DNA from 2 places in the Limosilactobacillus vaginalis genome. Region 1 is predicted to be linked to the other one. Evidence: a T-box and tRNA genes for the amino acid it is inferred to sense, from the RefSeq annotation. Region 1 holds a T-box; the other holds one or more tRNA genes.

Region 1 (3,428 bases):
TGTGTTAGTTTCACGAAGGCCATGCCGACCTTGATCATCATAAACATTGACCCAGTCCTTAACGTTAGCCAATGGACTTTCACCAGTACCAGATGGTTCAATGTTATCAGTATCAGGCAGCTTCAATGGCAATTCGTCTTCTGGAACTAAGGTAGTCCGACCATCATCCCAGTGAATTACTGGGATCGGTTCACCCCAATAACGTTGCCGACTAAAGATCCAATCACGAAGACGGTAATTGACCTTCTTGTGACCTGCATTATGTTCGTCAAGCCATTCAATCATCTTCTTTTTGGCATCAGCAATATTCAAGCCATCCAAGAAACCAGAATTAATGTGCTTACCATCACCGTCAAAGGCACCTTCTGAAAGATCAGCACCTTCTATAATTGGCTTAATTGGTAAATCAAACTTTTTGGCAAAGTCATAGTCACGTTGATCACCAGATGGAACTGCCATTACAGCACCTGTACCGTATGATGCTAGGACATAGTCACTAATCCAAATTGGTAACTTTTCACCATTAACCGGGTTGATAACGTATGAACCAGTAAATACCCCAGTCTTATCCTTATTCAGATCGGTCCGTTCAAGGTCAGAACGCCGGGAAGCTTCTTCTTGATACTTCGTAACAGCTTCCTTATTTTCAGGAGTAGTTAATTGATCAACTAACTCTTGTTCAGGAGCAAGCACAACGTAAGATGCACCAAATAACGTGTCCGCACGAGTAGTAAAGACTTCAATCTTAGTATCTTCGTCTCCCGCAACTGGGAAGTAAACAGAAGCCCCTTCTGAACGCCCAATCCAATTACGTTGCATCTCCTTAACGCTTTCTGGCCAGTCGACAAGATCCAGATCATCAATTAAACGGTCTGCATAGGCAGTGATTTTCAAGACCCACTGCTTCATTGGCTTCCGGTAAACCGGGTAGCCACCACGCTTTGTCTTACCGTCTTCAACTTCTTCGTTAGCGACAACGGTTCCACCCATAAAGTCAGGTGCCCAGTTAACCATGATCTCGCTTTCGTAAGCTAAGCCCTTCTTATAGAGCTGCTCAAAGATCCATTGAGTCCACTTGTAGTATTCTGGATCAGTCGTATTAACTTCCCGATCCCAATCATATGAGAAACCAAGTGATTGGATTTGGTTGCGGAAATGATCAATGTTTTGGTTAGTAAAACTCTTAGGATTATGACCAGTCTTCAATGCGTATTGCTCTGCAGGAAGACCGAAAGCATCCCAGCCCATTGGGTGTAAAACATTGTATCCCTGCATCCGCTTCATTCGTGACATCACATCAGTCGCGGTATAACCTTCTGGGTGACCAACGTGAAGTCCCTGGCCAGATGGGTAAGGGAACATATCCAAGGCATAGTATTTCTTTTGATCCTTGTTTAAGTTAGCCTTAAATGTCTCATTCTTTTTCCAGAATCGTTGCCACTTATTTTCAATGGCAGTGTGATCATAAGCCATATCTTTCTCTCCTTTATATTTGCATAGTTCTTCTGTTTGATCGTAATAAAAAAGCCCCGTAGAAACCTGTTCTACGAGACGAATTTACTCCGCGGTACCACCCGAATTTCCATGGTTAAGTCCATGACACTTCACGCCATAACGCGGCAGACGTTATTACCTACTAAATTTCAGCAATAATCTTTTTGGACGAGTTCATTGTTAGTAACCCTCGTGTTTACAGCACCACACGATCTCTGAAGAATTAACTAACAGTTACTATTTCCAATTCGATCAAATATTTAATAAATATTCTAACAACCAGCATTCGTAAATGCAAGCACCAAACTAGCCAAGAACCTTCTTTAGTTCTTCAACCTTATCCAGTTGTTCCCATGGTAGTTCAACATCAGTCCGGCCAAAATGACCATAAGCTGCAGTTGGTTCGTAGATTGGTCGCTTAAGGTTAAGCATCTTAATAATTCCCGCAGGACGAAGGTCAAATACCTTACGAACCGCAGCAATTAAGTCTGCTTCAATTCGGGTACCAGTACCATAAGTATCAATTGAAATTGAAACTGGCTCAGCGACCCCAATGGCGTAGGCAACTTGAATTTCAAGTTTTTTTGCATAACCGGCAGCTACTAAGTTCTTAGCAATGTAACGGGCAGCATAACTAGCTGACCGGTCAACCTTAGTAGCATCCTTACCGGAGAATGCACCGCCACCGTGATGGGCAGCACCACCATAAGTATCAACAATAATCTTTCGACCAGTTAAGCCGGCATCCCCTTGAGGACCACCGATAACAAAACGACCAGTTGGGTTGATAAAGTACTTGGTTTGGTCATCAAGGTATTTTGCAGGAATAACCGCCTTAATAACCTGTTCCATAACATCCTTCTTAATTTGGTCAAGTGATACTTCTGGATCATGTTGCGTACTTAACACAACAGTATCAACCCGTAAAGGCTTGTCGTTTTCGTCATATTCAACGGTAACTTCAGCCTTTGCATCTGGACGGAGATAAGGAATAGTATTATCCTTACGAAGCTTAGCAATCCGTTGCATCAACTTATGACTAAGCATCAAAGTTAACGGCATGTATTCTGGTGTCTCATCAGTTGCGTAACCAAACATTAATCCTTGGTCACCGGCACCAATTTGATCAAGCGGATCAACTTCCCCTTCACGAGTTTCAAGAGAATCGTCAACCCCTTGAGCAATATCAGGTGATTGTTCATCAATTGCGGTAATTACTGCACAGTTGTCAGCATCAAAGCCATACTTACCATCTGTGTAACCGATCCGCCGAATTGTATCACGAACAACCTTTTGAATATTAACGTATGCCTTAGTTGAAACTTCTCCAAAAACCAATACGAGTCCGGTCGTAACGGAAGTCTCAACAGCGACCCGTGAATCAGGATCTTGTTCAAGCATTGCGTCTAAAATCGCATCACTGATTTGATCAGCAATCTTATCAGGATGTCCCTCAGAAACAGATTCTGAAGTAAATAAATGTTTTTCTACCATGTGTGTTAATTCCCCCATATGCAAGTTACAATTGAAACATTTAGTGGTTACAAGGCATCTTCACAGTAAAGTGAATCCTATCGGGAATTTGCTTTATAACGAGACCCATCTTAGCATAATTTGCTGACCATATTCAAACATAAATTGACTAATCCTCACGAGCATTAACCATCCCAACCGCAGTCATAAACGAATAAGCAGTCGTTGGTCCAACAAATTGAAAACCATCCGCCTTCATTTTTCGGGCCATCTTTTTCGATTCACTTGTTTGTGACGGTAGCCGCTTTCCGTTTAACTGTAACCGCTGAGGCTTAAAGTTAACGAATGACCATACATAGTTATTTAATGTTTCACCATCTGCTAATAGTTCTTGAATTACCTTAGCATTGTTGATCGTCGCCATGATTTTCCGCCGATTACGAATAATTGTTGAATCGTTC
Region 2 (3,428 bases), 890 kb from region 1:
GTAAGTTAGCTGTACTGGACGAAAACGGGAAGTTCCTCACTAAGGCGGTTATCTATCCCCACAAGCCGGCTCCAGAAGAAGAGCGGGCAAAGGCTGAAGGACAATTAATCGATTTAATTGAAAAATACCATGTTGAGATGATCGCAATTGGTAATGGGACTGCTAGCCGTGAATCTGAACAGTTTGTTGTGAACACTCTCAAGAAGATAAAACGGCCGGTCTACTATGTGATTGTGAATGAAGCAGGGGCATCCGTTTATTCGGCAAGTAAGGAAGCCCGGGATGAATTTCCTGATCTTCATGTTGAACAACGGAGTGCAATTAGTATTGGCCGGCGACTTCAGGATCCACTTGCTGAACTAGTGAAAATTGAACCACAAGCAATTGGTGTCGGTCAGTACCAACATGACTTGCCAAAGAAGGAACTAGCTGGTGAGCTTGATGCAGTTGTTGAGCGGGCAGTTAACCGAGTTGGGGTTAACCTGAACACCGCGAGTTACCAACTGTTAACCCAGATTTCTGGATTAAACAAGACTACTGCGAAGAACATTGTTAAATACCGTGATGAGCATGGGAAATACACTAACCGAAAGCAGTTGAAGGATGTTCCAAGATTGGGTCCTAAGGCTTATCAGCAATCGGTTGGGTTCTTACGGATTGTTAATGGTGATAATCCGCTTGATAATACGGATGTCCACCCTGAAAGTTATCCGATTGCAGAGAAGATTATGGAGACCGCTGAGATTAATGTTGATAGTCTCGGCTCCGACGCTGCTGAAAAGCAGTTAAAGAAGATTGATGTTGACGACTTTACTACGGAAAATGCTGGTGAAGAAACGGTTAAGGACATTATCGCATCGCTTCAAAAGCCGGGTCGTGACTTACGTGATTCGATGCCCGCACCGCTACTTCGCCAAGATGTAATGAAGATTGACGATCTAAAGCCGGGGATGAAACTCCAGGGAACAGTGAGAAACGTTGTTGACTTTGGTGCGTTTGTTGACATTGGTGTTAAGCATGACGGCCTTGTTCACGTTTCTAAAATGAGTAAGCAGTTCATCAAGGATCCACGATCAGCCGTTTCTGTTGGTGACATTGTTGATGTTTGGATTGATGACGTTGATCTTAAGCGTCAACGGATCCAATTAACAATGATTGCTCCTCAAGACGGCACTAATGAATAATCAACAATTACAAAAGTTAACTGAAAAATGCTCGATGGAAAGTTTCCACCGACCATTTGAGCATCAAATCTTCTTTAATTCCCGCTTGCGGACAACTGGTGGCCGTTATCATTTAAATGATCACCATATTGATATTAATCCACTAATGTATACCGAGTTTGATTTAGCTAACTTAAAACGGGTAGTGCTCCATGAACTCTGTCATTACCACCTTCACTTAACCGGACATGATTACCGTCATCGAAGCACTGATTTTCGTCAATTATTAGCCAAAGTTGGTGGTTCCCGCTATGCTCCGGCAACGAGTAAAGCAAAAACCAGGCGGAGTACCCACCATTATTGGTACTACCAGTGTACTGGATGTGGGATTAGGATTGCGCGTCAACGACGGTTTAACACTGCTCGTTATGTCTGCCGACGGTGTGGTCACCATTTTATCCTAAAAAATTAAAAAAAGTTGTTGCCAACGAATAGGGATCTTGCTATAATAATATTCGTTGGTTGATATGCGGCCGTGGCGGAACTGGCAGACGCGTAAGATTAAGGATCTTATGGTCGATTATGACCGTGGAGGTTCAAGTCCTCTCGGCCGCACTACTAAAAGCACTTAACTGTTTGGTTAAGTGCTTTTTTGTTTTAAAAATTTTAAGCATTCTTGAAAATGGCTAGTTAATGCTTCTTTCATCATAGAAATTAGTCATTATCAGCTGTTCTTGTCTAGCAAAGCCTATCTTTACACTGATGAAAGCGCTATACTTAGATTGTAATGATTTTTTGAGGAGGCATTTCGTCGATGGAAGCAGAGATAAAATGGTTGGATGATCCGGAGACATTTCGGGTTAATCAATTGCCAGCACATAGTGACCACCACTTTTACCGCAATTATGCGGAATGGCAACGCCACAAGAGTAGTTTTGAACAGAGCCTTGATGGTCAGTGGCAATTTAAGTTTGCCCAAACGCCTCAGGAAAGGATTAAGGATTTTTACAAGGTCGATTTTGACGCTAGTAACTTTGATCAAATCGAAGTTCCAAGTGAAATTGAGTTAAGCGACTATGCACAGAATAATTACATCAACACCTTAATTCCATGGGAAGGTAAAATCTATCGTCGCCCGGCATACGCATTAAGTCAGGACGATCCTGAAGAAGGCTCCTTTAGCGAGGGTAAAGATAACACTGTCGGCCTTTACTTGAAGCATTTTGACCTGAATGATGAATTGCGGGGCAAGCAAATTCGGGTTCGTTTTGAAGGAGTAGAGCGGTCAATGTACTTGTGGCTGAATGGTCACTTCATTGGCTACGCTGAAGATAGTTTTACGCCATCTGAGTTTGATCTCACCCCATATATTCAGGATGAGGACAACGTGATTGCGGTAGAGGTATTTAAGCACAGTACCGCTTCCTGGATTGAGGATCAGGATATGTTCCGCTTCTCTGGTATTTTTAGAAGTGTTGAACTACTAGCCCAACCGGTAACGCACTTGGAAGACTTCACATTGAAGCCGCGGGTTGCTGATAATTACCGTGATGGCGAATTGTCAATGGACCTTAATCTTGTTGGTGAACAGGCTGGAAGTGTTCATGTCATGGTTAAGGATCATGATGGGACTACTTTGCTGGATGAAACCAAATCGATTGACGAGTCGGTTGCAATTGAACCGCATGAATTTAAGGATGTTCATCTGTGGGATAATCACGATCCCTACCTTTACCAATTATTGATTGAAATCCATGATGAAAATGGCAACCTGATTGAGTTAGTTCCATATCAATTTGGTTTCCGGCGGATTGAAATTAGTCCTGAACATGTTGTCCTGTTAAATGGAAAGCGGCTCATTATTAATGGGGTTAACCGTCACGAATGGGATGACCATCGCGGGCGTTCAGTAACGATGAAGGATATGCTGAGCGATATTCAAACCTTTAAGGAAAATAATATTAATGCCGTGCGGACATGTCACTACCCAGATCAGATTCCGTGGTACTACCTCTGTGATCAAGACGGGATTTACATGATGGCTGAAAATAACCTTGAATCACACGCTACTTGGCAAAAAATGGGCGCAATTGAACCATCATATAATGTTCCAGGTTCGGTTCCTCAATGGAAAGAGGTAGTTGTTGATCGGGCACGAAGCAACTATGAATACTTTAAGAACCATACTGCAATTCTTTTCTGGTCTCTTGGCAACGAATCCTTTGCTGGGGATAATTTGGTAGCAATGCAACAATTCTATAAGGA

The links. A T-box is a leader RNA that pairs with one kind of tRNA and senses whether it is charged. The one in region 1 lies ahead of leuS (leucine--tRNA ligase), so its partner is inferred to be a tRNA-Leu.
Region 2: it encodes a tRNA-Leu, which carries the amino acid that the T-box ahead of leuS (leucine--tRNA ligase) is inferred to sense. The anticodon was not compared.

What each region holds. Positions count from the first base shown of each region.
Region 1 is NZ_CP104399.1:1,303,790-1,307,217, forward strand. Features, by position in the region: gene leuS (leucine--tRNA ligase) at 1-1,473, opposite strand, end outside; T-box leader at 1,545-1,756, opposite strand; gene metK (methionine adenosyltransferase) at 1,801-2,988, opposite strand; SMK box riboswitch at 2,986-3,092, opposite strand; gene N4627_RS06575 (DNA-3-methyladenine glycosylase I) at 3,137-3,428, opposite strand, start outside.
Region 2 is NZ_CP104399.1:312,243-315,670, forward strand. Features, by position in the region: gene N4627_RS01385 (Tex family protein) at 1-1,184, shown strand, start outside; gene N4627_RS01390 (SprT family protein) at 1,177-1,635, shown strand; tRNA gene N4627_RS01395 (tRNA-Leu) at 1,693-1,778, shown strand; gene N4627_RS01400 (glycoside hydrolase family 2 TIM barrel-domain containing protein) at 1,978-3,428, shown strand, end outside.